3 regions of the Thioclava sp. F42-5 genome follow, and region 1 is predicted to be linked to each of the others. Evidence: riboswitches for the same ligand, from Rfam matches in the RefSeq annotation. Region 1 holds a riboswitch; each other region holds the start of a gene.
The links. Region 1 has a riboswitch for thiamine pyrophosphate ahead of thiM (hydroxyethylthiazole kinase). Riboswitches for the same ligand answer to the same signal wherever they lie in the genome.

Region 1 (7,496 bases):
CGCGCATTTCGGCGAGGACAAGCCGATGGGCCGCCCCGCGCAACCGGCGGAGCTGGCCTCCGCCTACGTGATGCTTGCCGATCCGCGCTCGAGCTACACGTCAGGCGCGACGGTGGCCGTCACCGGCGGCATGCCGATGATCTGATTTAAAGACGCGGGCCGCCAGCAGAAGCTGCGGCCCGCGCGAATTTTCGTTCGCTCGACTTTTCGGCGGTCAGGCGTCCGAGCACATCACGCGGGCCCTACGCCGAGCTGATTGCGGACCAGCAGAACACCACGCACTTCCTGTGCAAGCGCTTCTGCGAGCGTGCGCTGGAATTCCAGCCCGATCGTGCCTTCGAGCGTCACCACCCCTTCTTCCGCGGCGATCAGGACATGGCTCATGTCGATCCGTCCGTCGCCTTCGAGCGCGCTCCGCACGGCGGACGCCAGTTCGTCGTCGGGGAGGATCTCCGCGGGTTGCTCCGGCAAGTCGGGCATGATCGGTTGCTCGACGCCGTGATACCCGTCCGGTCGGCTCGGCGCCGCAAGGTCAGAGCGCACCACATGGACGTCTTTTTCATCGCCATTCTCGGTCATGATCTCCTCCATGGCTATGGAACGGATCAACGAGTGAGCATCCCGCTTGTTCCTGCGCGCACGCTAGCCGCGCACGGTTTGTTCCGCCAGAGTCACGATGGTTCGCGCCATGGAACAAAGGCTGGCGGGGTTCGTTTTTCGGGTAAGCATGACGACCCTCGCGCGGAGCACTGCACGGGTCCCACGCGGGGGTCTCACTTTGACCAAAGGAGGCCTACCATGTTGACCAGACTGCTCTTTGCAGCCTCAGCCCTCGGTGCCTTGGGGTATCTCATCAACCAACGGCGCGGCACCTCGGCACAGGGCGTCCGTCCCGCAGGTCCCTCGCAGATGCGAAACCCACCTCGGAACTGGGACCGGGTCGACGAGGAAATGGATGAAAGTTTCCCGGCAAGCGATCCGCCAGCGAATTATTGACTTCAATTCACCTAGAACAGGGGCCCCGGCGCCAACCCGCCGGGACCCCGCGAAGAGAGCGACCAGATGCCAAATACCTATCTCGAAGAAACATTGGTCACGCTGGAGGCTCGTTTGATCGCGCAACGCCGCGTTCTGGCACGGCTGGTGTCGGAACTACCCGCAGAGTCGCGCGAGACCGTCATGGCGTGGATCGGCGAACGCGAAGTGATGCATGACGGTCAGGAAGATCCCGGCGCGGACCCGGACGCGACCGACGCGCTTCCGCTAAGCATTGCCGAGGAGTTCCAGCAGATCGCGACGCTCGCGCGGCGCCACCGCCGCGGCAATGGGTGATCCGTCCGGCCGAAGCGCAGACGACGAAGGCAGACGCCCGTGATGCCACCTGCCGCGGGCTTGGCGCAGCCCGCATCGGCGTCGTGCCCCTAGCACCAGCAACCAATCAGGCCCATAGCGAGGCAAGGCAAATGCAGAATTCCCAATCCATTCCCCATCTCTCGGGGATCGACAGCACCCGGGCCTTCCTCAGCGAGGGCTATTCGTTCATTTCCCGCCGTTGCGATCAGCTTGGGAGCGATGCGTTCCGAACCCGGCTGATGCTGCGCCCCGTGACCTTCCTGCGCGGACGCGACGCGGTACGCAGCTTCTATGAGCCGGGACGGATGACGCGTCGCGGTGCGATGCCGCCCACCGTGGTGCCGCTTCTTCAAGGCAAGGGCAGCGTGCAAAGCCTCGACGACGAAGCGCATCACATCCGCAAGCAGATGTTTCTGGACCTCATGGACCGCGACCGACTGCGCGCGGCCCGCCGGATTTTCGCAGAGGAATGGCAGGCTGCGGCCCGCAGTTGGCAAGGCTGCGAGATCGACTTCTCTGATGCCGTCGACGGCATCATGACGCGAACGGCGCTGCGCTGGTGCGGCATCGACCCGTCACAGCACGACGTTGCCAGCCGCGCGCGCGAACTCAGCACGATGTTCGCCGCGGCCGGCACGCTCGGGCCTGCCTATCTACAGGCACGCTGGCTCCGGGCGCGGTGCGAGCGTTGGGCGCGTAGCCTGATTTCGCAGACCCGCGAAGCGGACGGACCTGCCGGAAGCACCTTGGCCAAGCTCGCCTTCCACACCGATCTGGACGGCAGCCGGATGAGCGAAGACGTGGCCGTGAAGGAACTCCTGAACATACTGCGTCCGATCGTGGCGGTCGGGCGCTATGTCGTGTTCGCCGCCCACGCTCTGCACTCCCACCGCGCAGCCATCCCGGCCGTTGCGGAAGACGACGAGCCGACCTGCCGCGCGATCGCCGAGGAGGTGCGCAGGCTCTACCCGTTCTTCCCGGCGATCGGCGGGCGCGTGCGCGAGGCGTTCGACTGGCACGGCGCCCGGTTCGAACCCGGCGATTGGCTGGTCCTCGATCTCTACGGCACCAACCACGACCCTGACATTTGGGAGGACGCGGAACGCTTCCGCGCCGAACGCCATCTGGGCCGTGACATCCAACCCGAGGGGCTCGTGCCGCAGGGCGGCGGCGACTATCTGCAAAATCATCGCTGCCCGGGCGAATGGCTCACGATGGAGCTGCTGACCGAAGCCGTCATGCAGCTGCGCAAGCTCGATTGGACGGTCCCCGAGCAGGATCTGACACTTTCCGACAACCAGTTTCCCCCGCTGCCGGGAGACGGCCTGCGCATTGCAGTCCAGCCGGAGCATCCGGGCGCGCGCTGCTGAAAACTCCGGGGCGACAGGCCGAACGCATGCCAGATACCATGTCGAGCATGGGCAGGTCGCAGCCGGTCGAACGCCCCGGGTAAGAGACTTCGTGCCGGCGCCTAACCCGCGCCAACTCTTGACGTCGCCCCACGATAAACCAGATTATTTTCGAAATGACGTTCGCATCGAGTGGCCAAATTGTCGGATCCACATCCGGATTAGGCCAACATGCTGCTAGATTGACCCAAGGCGCCGCAGACAATCCGCCTTTGCCAAACAGCCTGAACGAGGTCCGCTATCAACGCCCAGTTACTTGCTGCCCTGATCCTTCTGCCGTTCGTGTTCATCGCCATTTACGCAGGCGTGCACGAGTTCCTGCGTTACAAATCGAAGGGACGTGCGAATTACGGCCTGATCTTCGATGAGGAGACCGGAACCTCCTACGTGACCGGCATCTCCGAGGAGGAGGAGGCCTTCGACCCCGAAGATTTCGATCCCAATGACTACAACGAGACCGCGGCCGTCGAGGAAACCGACGGGGAAACCAGCGAGGAAAGCGACGAGCGCAAATCCTGAGCCTCGGAAATCCGGCCCCGCCATCGACGCCCGACAGGTGATCGAGGCGCGCGAAACCGGCAAGCGGCAAGGCCCGGAAGCCGACAAAGGCGCCCCCTTTCGGTTCGCGCCTCAAGCGGCAGGCTGCTGCCAGCTTTCGCCGCGATAGGCGCTGTCCCAGAACCGCCATTCATGCCAGCAACTCCGCGCGAAGGCGCGGTGCATCCGGGCTCGCGCGGGCGCGTCTGCATTCGCGCCCAGCCTGTCCGTCAGCTCGAGCATCCGCGTCACGCTCTGATCGAACGCCTCTCCGGAATAGGTCGCGATCCAGGCCGCATAGGGATTTTCAGCGCCGCTGACCTGCGCGATCTCCCGACCGATATCGCGATAGATCCAGAAACATGGCAGCAAGGCCGCCACCGCTTCGGAAAAATCGCCGATCGCAGCGCTGCGCAGCAGAAAAGTGACGTAATGATCGCAGGCCGCCGAAGGCTCGATCCGCGCAAAATCTTCCGCCGAGACGCCGAACAGCCCCATGTAATGCGCGTGCAATTCGCGCTCGACGGCGATCGCTCCAGCCGCCGATCCCGCAAGCTGGGCCACGGTCGGCGCATCTGGGGCTTTGGCGGCGGCCAGCGCGAGCGCGCGGGCGAAGCCTTCGAGGTAATGTGCGTCCTGAATGATGTAGCCCTGGAAGGTTTCCCGATCGAGGCTTCCCTCTGCCAGTTCGCGATTGAAAGGCATGTCATGAATCTGGCGGCGCAGCGGCGCGGTCGCCTGCGCTAGGTCTTGGGCGAAGCTCATTTCTTCTTCTCCTGGAATGCGTGGAAATGGTGCACCGGCCCGTGCCCCGACCCGACAGTCAGCCGATCAGCTGCCGCAATCGCCGCGCTCAGATACGCCTTCGCCCGCTGGGTGGCCTCCGCGAGCGGCACCCCTGCCCCGAGCCATGTCGCCAGCGCCGAGGACAGGGTACAGCCCGTCCCGTGCGTGTTGCGCGTCGCGATGCGCGGTGCGTCAAGCCAGAGCTCTTCCTGCGCCGTGACCAGCAGATCCGGGCTTTGGTCGCCTTGCAGATGACCGCCCTTCAGCAGCACCGCACGCGGCCCGAGCTCGCGCAGCGCATGGGCCTGATCGCGCATCTCGTCGAAGCGCGTCGCCTCGGCGCAGCCCAGCAGATCGGCGGCCTCGGGCAGGTTCGGCGTGACCAGATCGGCCCGGGGCAGCAGGCTGTGCAGCGCGGTCACCGCCGCCTCTTCCAGCAGCCGATCGCCGCCTTTCGCGACCATCACCGGATCGAGCACTACCGGACAGTCGAGCCCGGTCAGCCTCTCGGCCACAGTCTCGATGATCGCGGCATCGCCCAGCATTCCGATCTTGATCGCGTCGATACGAACGTCTTCGCGCAGCGATGCCAACTGAGTTGCGATCAGCGCCGTGTCGCACAGGCTCACCGCCTGCACGCCGCGCGTGTTCTGGGCGGTCAGCGCGGTAATCACGCTCATCGCGTAGCCACCATTGGCGGAGATGGCCTTGATATCGGCCTGAATGCCCGCCCCGCCCGATGGGTCGGAACCCGCGATGGTGAGAATATTGGGGATCATGTGTCGCTCCATGCGTTGCGCAGGGTTCGGGTGGCGCGCGCCATGTCAGGGGCACGCGAGATGGCGGAAATCACCGCGAGACCGGCACCGCCCGCCGCGCGGATTGCGGGCGCGTCAGTGGCAGTGATCCCGCCGATCGCGAGGCAGGGAATATCGGTGCGCGAGACGATCTTGGCAAAGCCCACATGGCCGATCGGGGCGGCATGGTCGGGCTTCGAGCCGGTCGCATGGATCGGACCGACGCCGAGATAATCGATACCGGGAGGAACGGCGGCGATCTGCGCCTCGGTCTCGATCGAGAGGCCAAGGAGCATGTCGGGCCCGATCCGGCGGCGGATCGCGGCGGGGTCGCCATCGCTCTGACCGATATGCAGCCCGGCGGCCCCAATCTCGATGGCCACCGCGACCCTATCGTTCACGATCAGCGGCACGTCATAGGGGGCAAGCGCTTCGACCAGCGTCCGGGCCAGCGCGGCGAATTCCGCATCGGGGAGCACCTTGTCGCGCAGCTGCACCCAGCCTGCACCGCCCCGTGCCGCGGCCACGGCTTGCGCGAGCACCGGCTGCGGGGCGGCCGGGTCGGTGACGAAACAGATGGACGGGATCATCATGCGGATTCGATCCGAGCTCCGGCGCTCAGCGCCTCGGCGTCGATCGCATAGAGCGCATCGAGGAACGCGACCTGAAAACTTCCCGGGCCTGAGGCACTCGCCCCGGCGCTCTCCCCGGCGAGCCCGAAATAAGCCAGCGCCGCGACGACCGCCTCGAAGCGAGGCTGTCCCGCGAGAAACGCAGCCACCAGACCGGTCAGCGAACAGCCCAAAGCGGTCACGCGCGGCATCATCGCATGGCCATTGGCGACCCGCGCAGCGCGCTCCCCATCCGTCACAAAATCGACCGCGCCAGTCACCGCAACCACGGCCCCGCTCATCCGGGCCAAGGCCCGTGCGGCGCCTTCCGCGGTCTCGACACTCTCAGTGGAATCCGCCCCTTTCCCCGCGCCAGCCTCGCCCGCAAGCGCAAGGATCTCCGACGCGTTGCCGCGGATTGCCGTCGGGCGCAGTTCCACGAGCCGCGCACCGAGCGCACGCCGATAATCCGTCGCGCCGACAGCGACAGGGTCTAGCACCCACGGGGTTCCCTGCGCGCTCGCGACCTTGGCCGCCGCCGCCATCGCCTCAGCCCAGGGCGGCGACACCGTGCCGATATTGATGCTGAGCGCCTGCGCGAGTCCGGCGAACTCGGCCGCCTCCTCGCGCGCATGCACCATCGCGGGCGAGGCGCCGGAGGCGAGCAGAACATTCGCCATCACGTTCATCGCGACGTAATTGGTTATGTTGTGAACGAGCGGCGCGGTCTGCCGCATCGCCGCGAGATATTGTCCGGGATCTTCCATCGCTCTCTCCTTGGCTGCGGGCATCAGGAGAAGTGCGAGGGGGCAAAGGCGGGAACGCGCCTGACCGTCTCACGCGCCTCCCTCCGCCGGCATTATCCGGTTCAGGTTCTAAGGGTTCGTCTCAGCCCGGTTGCCCGAGCGCCCCTGTCGCTTCGCTCCGAGAGGTGACAGCCTTCGCGCCGCCCGTCAAGCCGGGTCAGACGAGGCGCCCACAGCTTCGCCGCGATCAGCATCCAGCGCATATCCTTGAACGGCGGAACCATTCTGGTCGCCGTCATATGTCAGGCCGGAAAAGAGCGAAGATACCGGCGTCGTTTTCGGATCCGCTTTCCCATCCGAAACATGCTCGGTGCAGACCCGTCTGCCTGATGCCCGCAAAGCAGAATGGAACAAAGGCACCTTGCATCCGTTGGGGAACCATATCCCCCACCGCTCCGTCCCAGCATTATTGAGCGAGGTTTTTTAGCATGAGACGTCTAGACACGCATTCCGGAACGGCCCTGACCGGCCTCGTTACCGCCCTTGTCCTCTGCGCGAGCGCAGCCTACCCGGGCTCTTCGGACCAGCAGGCCCTTTTCACATCCAAGCAGGCATCGTCAGGCCACGACGTGTACAAGAAGCACTGCGCCGATTGTCATGGCAGCGATCTGATGGGGGATGCAGGCCCGGCACTGGCGGGCAAGAAATTCGCCGACAGCCTCGATTACAGCGGCATGACCGGCAAGCAACTATACGACTTCATCGCGAAGCACATGCCCAAGGATGACCCGGGCGAGCTGACCGACAAGCAGTATCTCCAGACATTCGCCTATCTGCTTTGCAAGAACGGTTTCAAACCCGGGGACAGCGCGATCGACCAGAAAGCGATCGATGCGATGGACCTGCAGCCGTTGCCGGACTCGTCGCAGTCATCCTGCGACTGACCCGACCGCCGCGGCTGATCATTTCAAGAGAGGAGGACCGAACATGGCACATTTGCCACCATTCACCGCGACCTCGCGAGGCGCCGTCCGACCTCTGATCCTGTCCGTATGCGTGGCGGCCCTGCCGGCACTTGCGCACGCGAAGCAGAGTGACGAGATCCAGGGCACGAGCGACACGAACCGCGCCCAGATGAAGGAGCTTCCCGCTTCGGCGAATGTCGCTGTCGACGACAACGCGATGCGATCCGCCAAGGACAACAAGTCCGATTGGTTGCTGCATGGCCGGAGCTACAGCAACCAGCGCTATTCGCCA
Region 2 (7,496 bases), on a different contig from region 1:
CGCAGCGCGGGCCGTTTCTCGATCCGGTAGATCGGCACTTCGGCGGCGCGGCGAAAGATCGAGAAAACCGCGACATCGCGCAAGAAGCTCATCCCGTAATCGCGCCACTCCCCGGCCGCGACGGCGCGCCCGTAAAGTGACAGGATCACGCCAAGCTCGGAGCGGTCGAAAGCGATCTGCTCCGGTGCGCCGGAAGGGTTCGGATAGGGGGAAGGCGTTTGAACCGTCATTTACAAAGGGTACATCGCGCGCGGCGCAAATCAAGCCCACCCGCGCTAAGGTTGAACGCGCCTTCGCCGCGCCGGATTATGACCTAGAAAAAGCCTGATTTCCTGCGCCTTCCTGCCGGGTTTCATCGACATCCTGTAGTCAGCGGAAAACGCTAAAGCCCGACGGTGCGGTTAACAGCCCCCACCCAGTACGTATCGTCGGGCGCTTTTCCCTCCTGCAGAAAAAGCCCCGCGTCCTGGTCAGACACGGGGCTCTTTCATGTGCAGAGCACCAGCGGCCCCCTGCCTAGTAGCAGCGCACCGCGTCGATCGTGCCGTTCTCGTCGATCTCGAAATTCACCCGGCCGGGGGCGTAATCCATCGTCACCGCATCGCCCGGATGAATGATGCGATGCGGCCGCGCGAGATCGAGCGCCGCCAGCACGGTTTCAGGCCGCCCTTGGAGCGCCGCGAGCCCGGGCGGCGGACAGGTTCCCGCGCCGGGCGGGCCCGACCGAGGCGGCGAAACGCGGGGTTGGCAGGCCGCCAACCCGAACGCTGCGACCCCTAACGTGACAATGAGCCCGATCCGCGCCCTGCCGCGCTCCATCAGGCTCACCCGCAATCGATGTTGTAGACGTTCCCGCGCGAGTCGAGACGAAACACGACGCGCTGCGGGTTGTAGACCTGATCCTCGACGCCGCGCCATTCGACGATGCGATAGGGTTTGGTAATCCCGAGCGTCCGGATCTGCGCCGCCGGCTGACCCAGAACCGAGGTATATTTCACCGCCCCGCAAGTGTCGGGCTCACGCTCCTGCAAACCGCCCTTCGTGACGCTCACCGGGGGGGTGACATAGGGCGCGGACGCATAGGGCTGGGGCGCGGGGTATGCCCCACCGGTGGGTGTCTCGCTCATCGGACCGGCGGGGTCGCAGGCCGCAAGCGCCAGCATCGACCCCATGACGAAAAATCGTTTCAACATGTCGCACCCTTCATTGCATTGGCCGCGCCGATAACGCAGGCTCTCTCCGAATTTATACAAGGAGTATGCGCTTATGAGAACCCGTGCCGCAGTCGCGCTCGAAGCGGGAAAACCGCTCGAAATCATGGAAGTGGAACTGGACGGCCCGAAAGCAGGCGAAGTGCTCGTCGAAATCAAGGCGACCGGTATCTGCCACACGGACGAATTCACCCGCTCTGGCGCCGATCCCGAAGGCATCTTCCCGACCATCCTCGGCCATGAGGGCGCGGGCGTCGTGCTCGAAGTCGGCGAAGGTGTCACCACGCTGAAGCCGGGCGACCACGTGATCCCGCTCTACACGCCGGAATGTCGCGAATGCCCGTCCTGCCTGTCGGGCAAGACGAACCTCTGCACCGCGATCCGCAACACGCAAGGTCAGGGCCTGATGCCGGACGGCACGACGCGCTTCAAGATGCTCGATGGCACGCCGATCTATCACTACATGGGCTGCTCGACCTTCGCGAACCACACCGTGATGCCCGAGATCGCGCTCGCCAAGGTCCGCGACGACGCGCCGTTCGACAAGATTTGCTATATCGGCTGCGGCGTCACCACCGGCATCGGCGCGGTAATCAACACTGCAGGCGTCGAGATCGGCTCGACCGCCGCCGTCTTCGGCCTCGGCGGGATCGGTCTGAACGTGATCCAGGGCCTGCGCATGGCGGGTGCCGATATGATCATCGGCGTCGATCTGAACGACGCGAAAGAGGACATGGCGCGCAAGTTCGGCATGACCCATTTCGTGAATCCCTCCAAGCTCGACCACTCGGTCACGCAGGAAATCATCAACCTGACCAAGACCGAGCGCGACCAGATCGGCGGCGTGGATTACTCCTTCGACGCAACCGGCAACGTGAAGGTCATGCGCGACGCACTCGAGTGCTCGCATCGCGGCTGGGGCGTCTCGGTCATCATCGGCGTCGCACCCGCGGGCGCGGAAATCTCCACCCGCCCGTTCCAGCTCGTCACGGGCCGGACATGGAAAGGCACCGCTTTCGGCGGCGCCAAGGGCCGCACCGATGTGCCGAAATTCGTCGAATGGTACATGAACGACAAGATCGAGATCGACTCGATGATCACCCACACTATGCCGCTCGAAGACATCAACAAGGCCTTCGATCTGATGCATGCGGGCGAGTCGATCCGCTCGGTCGTAATCTACTGACCCCAAGGCCGGGGGCGCTGCCCCCGCCCCCCCCCGGGGATATTCGCGCCAGCGAAGAGGGGCAGAGCCCCTACTCTCCTAGATAGTCCCGTAGCACGGGCGGCGGATCGTCGAGAAGCGGCCCGGTCGCTTGCGGCGCATGGGCGCGGCCCTCGGCCACCAGAACCGTCTGCGGGCAGAGCGCACGCGCATCCTCGGGATCGTGGCTGACCATCAGGACCGTCGTGCCCTGTTCGCGGGCGATCTCGGCCACCAGAGCCAGCATCTCGGATTTCAGCGCCGGGCCAAGGGCTGCGAAAGGCTCATCCAGCAGCAGGATCGGGCGACCGCGGAGCAACGTCCGTGCCAGGCCCGCGCGGCTTTGTTGCCCACCCGACAGCGCGCCGGGTTTGCGTTTCTCCATCCCTTCGAGCCCGACGCGGGCCAGCGCCGTCTCGATCCGGGCGCGATCGGTGGCGTCGATCTTGCCTTTCGGGTTCAACCCGAGCGCGAGGTTGGTCTCCAGCCGCAGATGCGGGAAGAGGTTCTGATCCTGAAACAGGATCGAGAGCGGACGCTCGCCGGGCGGCGCCGCGGTGATGTCCTCGCCGCACCAGAGCACCCGCCCCCGGGTGGGCCCAAGAAACCCCGCAAGTACCGAGAGCAGCGTCGACTTGCCCGCCCCCGAGGGCCCGATCAGCGCGACCCGCGCGCCGGCCAGGATCGTGAAATCGGCTTCGAGGCGGAAATCGCCCTGTTCGATCAGAAGCTTATCGAGGGTCAGCATAATGCCCCGCGCGGTCGAGCGCCCAGAAGAGCGCGAAAGTGAGGATCAGCAGCAGGCTCGCAGCGCCCGCCGCCTGATCCATGCGATAAGAGCCCATGAGCTGGAAAAGCGCCAGCGGAAGGGTGCGGGTCTGGCCATCCGAGAACAGCGTGATGACGCCCAGATCGCCCATCGAGAAGGCCGCGGCCAGCCCCGCCGAGAACCCCAGCGGCCGGGCAAGGCGCGGAACCGTCAGCAGACGAAGCCGGGCAATGCCGCGCAGCCCGAGCGAGGCGGCGAGCCGGTCGTAATCGGCCTGCAGCGTGCGGATCTCGGGCATCAGGATGCGGGTCGCAAAAGGCACCGATAGCGCGGCGTTGGTCAGCAGCACCATTGGCAGCGCGAGGCTCGTCGGGTTCACGAAGGGCCGCGCGATCAGGAAGGCGCCGGTGCCCATCACGAGGCTCGACGCTGTCATCGGCAGCATCGCCGCGATCTCCGCCCAGCGCTGCCGGGTCGCCACCAGTGCGAGCGGCAGGGCGATGGCGAGCGTCACAACCGTGGAGAGCAGCGCGATCACCAAAGAGGTCAGCGTCGCGGGCCAGACCATCTCGGGCAGGTTGGCCACCGCCGGGATGCCCCGGGCGAAAACGGTGCCGATGGGAAGCAGCAGGAAGGCGCTTGCGAGCCCGATCGCGAGCGCGTCGAAGAGCGCACGCCCTATCCCGCCGGACAGCTGCGGGATCGGCGCGGCGCGGCGGTCATGCCCCGCGCCGAAACTCGACGGCAGGGTGGCGCGCGCCGCGATCAGCAGCGCCGCGACCGAGATCGCGACCTGCACCAGCGCAAGGCTCGCCGCGCGGCCCATGTCGAAATCGAAGCGGAAGGCCTGATAGATCGCCAGCTCCACCGTGGTCGCGCGCGGCCCGCCGCCAAGGGTCAGGGCCACCGCGAAGGACGTCAGGCAGACGAGGAAGATCGCGAGGAAAGCACCGGGCAACACGCTGCGCAGCATCGGACGTTCAAGGTGACGCGTGACCTCCGCAGGGCCGAAGCCGAGGGTCGCGGCAAGGCGAAACCGCTCGGCCGGGATCGCCTCCCAGCCGTGCAGGATCATCCGGGTCGCAAGCGGCAGGTTGAAGAAAACATGGGCCACGATGACGCCCTGCGCGCCGTAGATCGAAATCGGATCGATGCCGAGCGGGGCGAGGGCCGCATTGACCAGCCCGCGCCGCCCGAAGACCGCGATCAGCCCGAAGACCGCGACGATCACCGGCAGGATGAAGGGAGCCCCCAGGAGCGAAATCAGCAGTCCGCGCCCGGCGAAGCGGCGGCGATGCAGCGCACGGGCGACCGGCACCGCCAGCGCGCAGGAGATCAGCGCCGAGGCCGCCGCCTGCCAGAGCGTGAAGCGGATCGCGGCGAGATCGGTTTCGCGCAAGCCGGTCAGCCCGCCTGCCCGGAGCGCCACTGCCGCCAAAGTGCCAAGGACAAGCGCGGCCAAAGCCGCACCCGCCAGCACCGCCCAGATGGGCGTGCCTCTTATCTGGAGAAGGCGCGTTGCCATTCGTCCAGCGCCGGACCGCGCAGTTTCTCGGCCTCGGCCTCACCCAGATAGAGCGTCTTGTCGGGCATCGGGAGTTTCTGGAACACTTCCGGCAGCTGATCGTGGGGCAGTTTCGCCGGGAAGGACCAGTTCGCCGTCGCGATCATGCCTTGGAAATCGGGGCTCAGCACGTAATCCATGAATTTCTGCGCCAGCTCGGGATGTTTCGAGGTCTTGAGCTGCGCGACCAGTTCGGGGGTGAAGTAATGCCCCTCGGGGAAGATCGCGGCGGCCTTGGAGTCGTCGTCCTCGGCCATGATGTGATAGGCGGGCGAGGTGACGTAGCTGAGCACCATATCCGCCTCGCCGTCGGTGAACATCCCGTAGGCCTCGGACCAGCCCGGGGTCACGGTCAGCACCTTGGGCGCGATCTTCGTCCACGCCTCTTCGGCCTTGTCGCCGTAGATGTCCTTCACCCAGAGCAGCAACGACAGACCCGCGACCGAACTGCGCGGATCCTCGATGACGATCTTGTAGGCGTCGTCGGGCGCATCCAGCAGGTCCTGGAAGCTCGTGGGCGGGTTCTTCAGCTTGGTCTTGTCATAGACGAAGGCCAGTTCAGACCAGTCGAAGGGCAGAAAGATCGAATCGTCCCATTTGACCGGCATGGTCAGGTCGGACGTGTCCTCGTTATGCGGGGCGAACAGGCCCGTGGCGCGCGCCTTCGCGGTCACGTCGGTGTTCAGACCGATCGCGACATCGGCGGAGGTCTTGTCGCCTTCGAGCAGGATGCGCGGCAACACATCGCCCGCCACGAATTTCAGATCGCAATCGCAGGTCGCCTCGAACCCCTTCTCGATCGCGGGACCGGGGCCCCATTCGCTCGTGAAATAATCAGGCGCATAGACGGTGAGCACGGGCTTGTCCTCGGCCGCCGCCATCGTGGCGATCAGGCTCAGGGCTCCCGCAAGCATCAGGTGGGTTTTCATGCCTCACTCCTTGGGCTTGCCGGGCGGAGTGGGGCCGGACTATCCGGCTACCTTCCCTCCGCCGGTCTTAACCGGTTCAGGTTCAACGGGTTCGCGTGGATCGCATCTCAGCCGGATCATCCGGCACCCCGAGGTAGGGCGCAACCTATGCGCGCGGGGCTTCGGACGCAAGGGCAAGCAGTCGTAGCCCCCCGACGCCTAGCACGAACGCTCTGGCGAGTTCCCGCCAGTGACGACCCGCGCCGGATTTCAATGGCTTGCAACTGCGCGCAGGCCGACGCAGGCTCGATCCGGAACGGATGTGGGAGGAACCGATGCGCATCACCCTGACGGCGGCCCTTATGGCCGCGACCGCCCTGCCCGCCTTGGCCGACACGATCGAGGCACCGGGCAAGATCACGGCCGTGACGCTCTTTCCGCAGGGCGCGCAGGTGGTGCGGCAGGTGGAGGTGAAGGCGCCCGAGGGCAGCCATGACCTGCTGGTTCCGGGGTTTCCCGAAGGCACCGACATCTCGACGCTGCGGGTGTCGGGTGACGGTGTGCAGATCGGCGCGGTGAGCCTGATCTCAGGGCGCGCGCCGGCGACCAGCGGAACCGAAAGCGCAGCGGTGAAGGCTGCGCGTGACCGGCTAGCCTCTGCAAAGGAAGCCCTTGCGGAAAAGGAAGACGCGGTGGCCGTGATCCGCGCCAAGGCGCAGGCCGCGCGCGACCAGATCACATATCTCAAGAACACCGACTCGCAGGTCACCGCGCCCGAACAGCTGCGCGCGCTGGCGCAGATGGTGGAGGATCAGATTCTCTCGGCCACCGAACGCGCAATCGCCGCCGAAGCGGAAGCGCGCCGCGCGGAAGCCGCGCTCGACCCCGCGAAAGAGGCGGTGAAACAGGCGCGAGCGGCGCTCGATGCGCTGCTGAACCCGGCGAAAGATCGAGAGATGCTCAGCGCGAAGGTGCAGGGCTCGGGCACGCTGACGATCACCTCTTACGTTAACAATGCCGGGTGGCAGCCCTCCTATGATCTGCGGCTCGACCGCGACAAGGGCGCGGTGGATATGGAGCGCTTCGTCTCGGTCCATCAGGCCACCGGCGAGGACTGGCGTAACGTCGACCTGACGCTCTCGACCGCTCGCCCCGGCGGGCGCGCAGAGCCGGGCGAAGTCTATCCGCGCCTCGCGCACATCGGCGACCCGGATGCGCCGCCCGCACCGGTGCCGATGAAGCGCTCCCTCGCGGCATCGGATGGCGCCGCCGCGCCGATGGCGGAAGCAGCGATCAGCGACCGCGCCGATCTTCAGATGCAGGGCGAAACGGTGACCTACCATTACCCGAGCGCGGTCGATCTGCGCGACGGGTTCGACGATCTCCGCCTGAGCCTCGATTCCAAGACCCTCCCGATGGAGGTCTTCGCCGAAGCCGCCCCGCTGACCGATCCGCAGGCCTATCGCGTGGCCGAGGGCAAGAACGGGACCGGCGAGATCCTGTTGCCCGGCCCCGCGAACCTCTATGCCGATGGCGCGCTGGTCGGCCAGTCGCATCTGCCGATGGTGGCGGCAGGGGATGACCTGACGCTGGGCTTCGGGCCGATCGAGGGCATTCGCGTGGACCGCCGCATGCCCGACACGATGGAGGGCGATAGCGGCTTCATTTCCAAGTCGAACGAGCGCCGCGAAGTCGTCGAGATCGAGGTGAAGAACCTGACGGACAAAGGCTGGCCGATGCGGGTGATCGACCGGGTACCCTATTCCGAACAGGAAGACCTGAAAATCACCACCAAGGCGACCCCGCCCGCGAGCGAGACCGATTACGACCATCGCCGCGG
Region 3 (7,496 bases), on a different contig from region 1:
AAGCGGCGCTGAGCATTTCGGTCAGCGAGCGCAGCGTGATCGGGCGCGTCGCGGCGCTTTCGATCATCGTCGCGCCAATCATGTAGACGCCCTGCCCGCGCGGCACGAGATAGAGCGGGATGCGCGGGTGCAGCAGGCGCAGGGTGCGGGTGATCTCGACCTCCGGGCAGTGCAGGATGGCCATCTCGCCGCGCACCGGGCGCAGGTCAGGCAGGTCGGCGGCAAAGCCGGTGCAATCGAGATCCACCTGCGCGGGGGCCGTGGTTCCCAACACGATCTCGACCCCGGCGTCACGCGCGGCCCGCGCCAGATCGCGCAGCGCGCGGCGCGGGTCGAGATGCGCCTCCTCCGCGAAATACAGCCCGCGTGCGAACCGCCCCGCGAGGGACGGCTCCATCTCGGTGATCGCCGCCTGATCGAGCGTGCGATGGCCGGAGGTGCGGCGGGCGAAGCGCGTCAGTTCCGCACTGTCGCGCGGCGGGGCGAGGACCAGCGTGCCGCGCCGCGTGACCGGCGTGATCTCGGCCCACCAGTCTGCCGCGCGCGCGCCCAGCGTGACCACTGCCTCCTCGGCGCTTTCGGCTTCGCACCACGGCGCCAGCATCCCGCCCGCATAGCGCGACACACTGCCCGCCCCGATCTCCTCTGCCGCCTCGAAGACCCGCACCGCAGCCCCGGCGCGCGCCAGTTCGAGCGCCGAGGACAGCCCCGCGAGGCCGCCGCCTGCGATGGTGATCATTCGCCGGGCTCCTTGAGCGGCACATAAAGCTCCCCGCCTTCGCGGAACTTGGCGGCCATGCTCTCCATCCCCTCTTTTTGCGCCTCGGCGCGGATGTCGTGCGAAATCCGCATCGAGCAGAATTTCGGCCCGCACATGGAGCAGAAATGCGCGACCTTGTGGGCCTCTTTCGGCATCGTCTCGTCGTGGAATTCACGCGCCGTATCGGGGTCGAGCGAGAGGTTGAACTGGTCTTCCCAGCGGAACTCGAAACGCGCGCGGCTCAGCGCATCGTCGCGCCGCTGCGCGCCGGGCAGCCCCTTGGCCAGATCGGCGGCATGGGCGGCGATCTTGTAGGTGATCACGCCGGTCTTCACGTCGTCGCGGTCGGGCAGGCCCAGATGTTCCTTCGGCGTGACGTAGCAGAGCATGGCGCAGCCGAACCAACCGATCATCGCCGCCCCGATCCCCGAGGGGATGTGGTCGTAACCCGGCGCGATATCCGTGGTCAGCGGACCGAGCGTGTAGAACGGCGCTTCGTGGCAGCACTCCAGCTGCTTGTCCATGTTCTCCTTGATCTTGTGCATGGCCACATGACCGGGCCCCTCGATCATCACCTGACAGTCCTTCGCCCAGGCGATCTTCGTCAGCTCGCCCAGCGTCTCCAGCTCGGCGAATTGCGCGGCGTCATTGGCATCCGCGATCGAGCCCGGCCGCAGCCCGTCGCCGAGGCTGAACGAGACGTCGTAGCGGCGGCAGATGTCGCAGATCTCTTCGAAATGCTCGTAGAGGAAGCTCTCCTTGTGGTGATGCAGGCACCATTTCGCCATGATCGAGCCGCCCCGGCTGACGATCCCGGTCACGCGCTCCACCGTCATCGGCACCATGTGCAGACGCACCCCTGCATGGATCGTGAAGTAGTCGACGCCCTGCTCGGCCTGTTCGATCAGCGTGTCGCGGAAGACCTCCCATGTCAGGTCCTCGGCGATGCCGTTCACCTTCTCCAGCGCCTGATAGATCGGCACGGTCCCGATCGGCACGGGGCTGTTTCGGATGATCCATTCGCGGGTGTTGTGGATGTTGCGCCCGGTCGAGAGGTCCATCACGGTGTCGGCGCCCCAGCGGATCGCCCAGACCAACTTGTCGACCTCTTCCTCCATCGAGGAGGTGACGGCCGAGGTGCCCATGTTGGCGTTGATCTTCACGAGGAAATTGCGCCCGATGATCATCGGCTCGGCTTCCGGGTGGTTGATATTGGCCGGGATGATCGCGCGGCCTGCGGCGATCTCGTCGCGCACGAAATCCGGCGTCACGTAATCGGGCAGGTTCGCGCCCCAGTCCTGCCCGTCGCGCGGTCCTACGGCCTCGCGCAGCTGGTTCTCGCGGATCGCGACGAACTCCATCTCGGGCGTGATGATCCCGGCGCGGGCGTAGGCCAGCTGCGTCACCGCGCGGTCGCCCTTGGCCCGCAACGGTTGCCGCCTGACCGGGAATTCCGGCGTCAGCCGCGCCCCTTGGGCAAAGCCGTTATCCTCGGGTCGGACATCGCGCCCGGTATATCTCTCGACATCGCCGCGCGCCTCGATCCATGCCCGGCGCAACGGCGCGAGACCGGCATTGATATCGGTCGTGACCTCGGGGTCGGTATAAGGGCCCGAACTGTCATAGACCGGCAGCGGTGCTTCCCCTGCGGTGGGGTGCATGGCGATCTCGCGCATCGGCACGCGCAAACCTTCATGCAAAGCGCCCTCGACGTAGATCTTGCGCGACGCCGGCAGCGGACCGGTGGTGATCTTGGGGTTGGGGATGTTCATCGTTTCGGTGCTCCTCAAGCATTCGATCTCAAAGGACACCAATTGAGAGACGCTTGGGAAACCAAAGGCCGAACGGCCTTTTGTCATGGCCCGCAACGAGAGAAAGACTCTTCCCGGTCTGCGCGCCTAGCTTCCTACGCCAGTATCAACTGGGTCAGGTTCAAAGGGTCGCGTCACCGGGTTTTCACCCTGTCAGCCTCTCAGTCCCCTAAGCGGGACTCCCCTGCGTGATCCTGTTGTAGGAGCGAAGTGCGAACCTGGCAAGGCGCGTCCGCGCGACATCCGGCGGTCGTGATCGGCGCGCCCGGCGTCAGCGGTTCAAAAGCGCGCCGTCCATCCCAGCGAAACCCCCATCGCTGAACGCTTCCCGGGTTCGTAGACAAGCCCCGCGCCGAGACGACCGATCCCCGTCGTGCGCGAATAGCCGAACTGAAGGTCGGGCTGAGGTGCTGCGCTTTCGATATTCACCGAGGAGGTCGTCATCACCACCTTGTCTGAGCGGGCGTTTCCGACGGCGACCCCGACGGCCGTCGGCACGCTCATCGTCATCTTGCCCGAGGCAAGCGAGATCGGCGTCGAAATCCCGATGGAGACACGATCATCGCCGGACAGAAACCCTGTCTTGCTCAGGCCCACGGCATAGGCGTTCGAGTGCAGCCCGCTGCCGGAGCGAAGCAAACCGTCTCCGGAGAAGTTCGAACTGCCATTGGCCGCGGTGAACGCGAGAGAGGTGCCGTCACCGAGGGCGACGTTCATGCCGAGCTGAACGAAGCGGGTATCGCTGGACAGGCCGCCACCGAACGCGCCGCCCACCGAGGTTCCCAGGAAGCCGCCGTCTTCATGCAGGCTGCCGACGGTCATCGAGAGCTTGCCGGTGCCAAACCGGGCACTGAGCGAGCCGGCGATGTAATGCGAGGTGATATCTCCAGCCCCGCCGCCTGCCTGCGAAATCGACGCCGACAGCCCGTCGCCGAGGCCGATTTCGTAATGCAGCGCGGATGTGGCATCGAAAGATTTCAGGTATGGCGCGGCCATCGCGGCGCTGTCGACCCAGCCTGTTCCGGCAATCGCGGAACCGTCGCCGCGCGACAGCGACAAGGTGCCGGTGCCCGCGCTCAGATTGATCGCATCCGTCCGTCCCATCGCGAAGGCTTCCGTCGCGGCTCGGGCGGCGCTGGCATCCGCGTAATCCGCCACGAAGCTGCTGGTCGGCACATGATAGCCCCGATCAAAGGCATCGGTGACGATCATTCGCTGGTTGGAGAGCGTCGCGCGCAGGGCCCCGGCCACGCTGCGGCTTGCGCTGATCGCGCTTCGGGCTGCGGGCACGGAGGGGCCGTCGAGAGAGCTGGTCGTCTCGACTTTCAGCGTCCCGGCAGGTGCCTGTGCCTGCCGCAGATTGAGCTCTCCCCAGCCATAAACCGGATCGATTCCGACCGCGCCGAGATCGGTCGCGCTGGTCTCGAGGATCTGCACGATTTGCTGACCTGTCAGCTCGGGGAATTCGCTCTTGAGCACCGCGACCGCGCCGGTGACATAGGGCGTCGCCATGGAAGTCCCGCTCATGTAGGCGTAATCGCCGCCGAGATCGCTCGGATAGGTCGAGAGGATGTTCACGCCCGGCGCCGCGAGGCAGTAATTCATCGCCTCGCCGCAGCGGTTGGAAAAGCTCGCGATCTGATGGTTGCTGTCGACGGCCACGACGCCGAGGATCGAGCCGTCCATTTCCGGGAAGTATTCCGGCAGGCCGGCCATCACGCTGGGATTGGCGCCGCCGTCGTTACCCGCAGCGAACACGCTGACCATGCCCGCTTTCGCGGCTGCATCGAGCGCGTCGATCGTGGCCGACCCGAGCTGCAGACGGATCTGCTCGGCGCTCGAAAACTGGTCGATCGTAAGCGTCTTGTCCGTGCTGTCCACATAGGACCAGCTGTTGTTCATCGAGGCGGACCCGGCCTTGACCGACCGCGTGATCGCATCCGCATAGCTGCCCGCAGGCACCGAGCCTCCGACGCCTTTCAGGATCATCAGCGTGGCCCCCCAAGCGATCCCCTCGATCCCCTGCCCGTTCTGCACACCGGCGATGATCCCGGCCACGTGCGTGCCGTGCCCGTCCGTGTCGGTGACATCGGAACTGTTGTCGAAATAGCTGTAGGAGAGGGCACCATCGATATTGTCGGCGAGATCGGGATGGGTCACATCCGTCCCGGTGTCGTAGACCGACACGAGTGTGCCGAACCCGTAGGCCCCTTCAGCATAACGATACGCCGCCTCGGTCTGAGCGAGACCGCCGCTCGCGTAATATTCCTTGGTCTCGAAGCTGCTGACGCCGCCGCCGGTCCCAAGACGCGGCGCAATGCCCGGCGATGGTGGCTGTGTGTCGCTCGCGCCTGAAGAACCCGAGGAACCGCCGCCGCCCGCCCCCGCAGCCGCAGCCAGACCCACCGCACCGAGACCCAAGAGAAGCAGCATGCTGTTGGAGCCGGTCACCGTAGTGGAATTCGCGGCGATTCCCTGCGAAGAGATGTCGGCCGCGCCGGGCGCCGCCGGACGGTCCTGCACCAGCCCGTAGGAGACAGTCGCACGACCTGCCAGCCGGATGCGCTCGCTGAGGTCCCGCGCATGGGCCGGGGTCACGACAAGCGACGTAAAAGCCGTCGCCGCCAGCAAATATCCGCCTTTCATCAAAAGCCCTTTCGCTGAAAATTCAGCCCGTTGAGAGGATATTCCGGTCATCTTTGCCTGCATGGGAGCTGCGTTCCTGTACGTCCCCACGCGCGTCGACAGCGCCTGTTTCCGGTGCCAATCCAACACGTCGGGATTTGTTGACGGCGATCTATCGCGCCACCGAGAACTCTAAGGGGGGTCACTTTGAGGCGAACGAGGTGCCGACGATCCTTCGCCGAATGTCCCGATATCGCTTTCGCGAACGCCTTATGACCGAAATCGCGAAAGGGTGCCTGTCGGAAAAACGCCGAACACGAATAATTGAAGCCCGTCGCCAGTGGTCAGCAGGTCTGAACGGTGCCCTTCCGGCGCGGTCGCCGCGAGGCGTGCTTGAAAATCCGGCGCGCGGGTCCGACTATCGAGGGCGCAGCACGCAGGGATGGCTTGACGATGGAAGAGGACAGCGCCGGAGGCAGCCCCGCCTGCTTCGCCCATCTGCTGGTCGACGGACACCCCGTCGATCCCGAGACCGCCCGCGACGTGGCGCGGTTCAGACGGGCCGAGCGCGCGCGGCTGCTCAAGTTACGCACCCTGTGCGCGGACGATCGAGAGCGCGCGACCGCCTGCCTGATCGAAGGTCTCGACCGGCTCGTCGCCCCCCGAGCGGGCCGGACCGTCGCCGTCTACTGGCCGATCAGGGGCGAGCCGGACCTGCGACCGTGGATGTGCAGGGTCCACGAGGCAGGGGCGCAGATCCTGTTGCCCGTCGTCACCGCGAAAGATGCGCCGCTGGAATTCCATACTTGGAGCCCTGACTGCCGGATGGCGCGCGGCATCTGGAACATCCTCGTGCCGGCTTCTGGCGAACCCAGACGCCCGGACGTGGTGATCGCGCCGCTCGTGGGTGTCGACGAGACCCTTCACCGCCTCGGCAACGGCGGCGGCTATTACGACCGGACGCTGGCACGGATCGAGACGCCGCCGCGGACCATCGGCGTTGGGTTTGCGGGCTGCCAACTGCCCACGATCTATCCGATGCCCTGGGACGTGCCGATGGACGAGGCGCTCTTGTCGGATGGGACGCACCTGAAGAGGTAGCGCGCTGAAGTATCTGCCTGTCAGGTGCACCCCCCCTCAACGTTCACCGATCGCCACGATCGGCAGCCCGCGAAATTCAGTGCGCTCAGCGGGGACGTGCACTGCTGTGGCGCTTGACAGCGTCGGCGCGCGCGAGCATTCGGTCTAAAAAAACGAAAATGCCGGAGGGTTTGCATCTTGCAGTTGACCAGACTTGTCTATTCATCCAGGCACCGCGATCTGCAGCCTGAAACCGTCGACGATATCCTCGAGAAATCCCGCATCAATAATTTGCGTGATGGCATCACGGGCGCCCTGATCGTCAGTGATCGCAGTTTCATGCAACTTCTCGAGGGTGAGCGGGACGCGGTCGCAAAATGTCTGCTCCGCCTGCTGGGCGATCCTCGGCACGACGATATCCGTATCTTATGTGCAGGGGACGCGGAACATCGCCTCTTCGCGGAATGGAGCATGCACCTGATCCAGACGTCCGGGATAAAACGGGAGATCCTGAGCCGCTACGAAATCGACGGCAGCTTCGCACCGGAAAAGATGACACAAGCGGCCATTGAGGATCTCTGCAAGGTTCTCTCGAAAGACGACTGGGAAGAAATCGCCGCCTAGCAGGAAACGACCTCGCCGATCGTTCCGAAGATACCAGCCTTCGTTGAGGCGTCCGCGCCTCCATCTCAAAAGGTTCGTCACCCCCCAGTGGGCGACATCCGCAGACCGGGGCCACCGCCCCGAGGAAGGTCATAGCGCCCGGATCACACGGATCTTCCCGGCTCTTTCCTTGGACAGCGTCAAAGTCCCGCTATGTCTACGAGGACTCTTCGAGGCGATGCGAAGGCGAAGAGACAGAAACGGGGCGCCGGTCGGATGATCGTCGTGCCGATGGAATTGCGGCGTCCGGCTGTGCATTGCCGAGCCTGACGCACCAACAAGACGGAGATTTCAAGGTGAGTGATAGCGACGATTACGTGCCTCCCCGGGTATGGACTTGGTCTCAGGAAAGCGGCGGACGTTTCGCCAGCATCAACCGCCCCATTGCGGGGCCGACCCATGACAAGTCGCTGCCCGTGGGCGAGCATCCCTTCCAGCTCTATTCCCTCGCGACCCCCAACGGTCAGAAGGTGACGATCATGTTCGAGGAGCTTCTCGAACTCGGTCACGAGGACGCGGAATACGACGCCTGGCTGATCGATATCAGCAAGGGTGAC

Region 2: linked by a shared signal. The riboswitch ahead of thiB (thiamine ABC transporter substrate binding subunit) and the one ahead of thiM (hydroxyethylthiazole kinase) in region 1 are both predicted to bind thiamine pyrophosphate.
Region 3: linked by a shared signal. The riboswitch ahead of thiC (phosphomethylpyrimidine synthase ThiC) and the one ahead of thiM (hydroxyethylthiazole kinase) in region 1 are both predicted to bind thiamine pyrophosphate.

The regions. Positions count from the first base shown of each region.
Region 1 is NZ_NBNZ01000001.1:932,652-940,147, forward strand. Features, by position in the region: gene B6V74_RS04225 (SDR family oxidoreductase) at 1-145, shown strand, start outside; gene B6V74_RS04230 (BON domain-containing protein) at 232-579, opposite strand; gene B6V74_RS04235 (hypothetical protein) at 799-996, shown strand; gene B6V74_RS04240 (hypothetical protein) at 1,063-1,332, shown strand; gene B6V74_RS04245 (cytochrome P450) at 1,464-2,723, shown strand; gene B6V74_RS04250 (hypothetical protein) at 3,045-3,281, shown strand; gene tenA (thiaminase II) at 3,393-4,064, opposite strand; gene thiD (bifunctional hydroxymethylpyrimidine kinase/phosphomethylpyrimidine kinase) at 4,061-4,864, opposite strand; gene thiE (thiamine phosphate synthase) at 4,861-5,475, opposite strand; gene thiM (hydroxyethylthiazole kinase) at 5,472-6,260, opposite strand; TPP riboswitch at 6,322-6,416, opposite strand; gene B6V74_RS04275 (cytochrome c) at 6,728-7,183, shown strand; gene B6V74_RS04280 (PQQ-binding-like beta-propeller repeat protein) at 7,227-7,496, shown strand, end outside.
Region 2 is NZ_NBNZ01000002.1:696,573-704,068, reverse strand. Features, by position in the region: gene B6V74_RS08680 (DUF2794 domain-containing protein) at 1-230, opposite strand, end outside; gene B6V74_RS19210 (I78 family peptidase inhibitor) at 517-819, opposite strand; gene B6V74_RS08670 (I78 family peptidase inhibitor) at 825-1,193, opposite strand; gene B6V74_RS08665 (S-(hydroxymethyl)glutathione dehydrogenase/class III alcohol dehydrogenase) at 1,267-2,397, shown strand; gene B6V74_RS08660 (ATP-binding cassette domain-containing protein) at 2,468-3,163, opposite strand; gene B6V74_RS08655 (thiamine/thiamine pyrophosphate ABC transporter permease ThiP) at 3,147-4,709, opposite strand; gene thiB (thiamine ABC transporter substrate binding subunit) at 4,685-5,677, opposite strand; TPP riboswitch at 5,714-5,818, opposite strand; gene B6V74_RS08645 (DUF4139 domain-containing protein) at 5,992-7,496, shown strand, end outside.
Region 3 is NZ_NBNZ01000004.1:352,419-359,914, reverse strand. Features, by position in the region: gene B6V74_RS13285 (FAD-dependent oxidoreductase) at 1-739, opposite strand, end outside; gene thiC (phosphomethylpyrimidine synthase ThiC) at 736-2,532, opposite strand; TPP riboswitch at 2,647-2,767, opposite strand; gene B6V74_RS13275 (S8 family peptidase) at 2,851-5,217, opposite strand; gene B6V74_RS13270 (5-formyltetrahydrofolate cyclo-ligase) at 5,650-6,297, shown strand; gene B6V74_RS13265 (BLUF domain-containing protein) at 6,475-6,900, shown strand; gene yghU (glutathione-dependent disulfide-bond oxidoreductase) at 7,236-7,496, shown strand, end outside.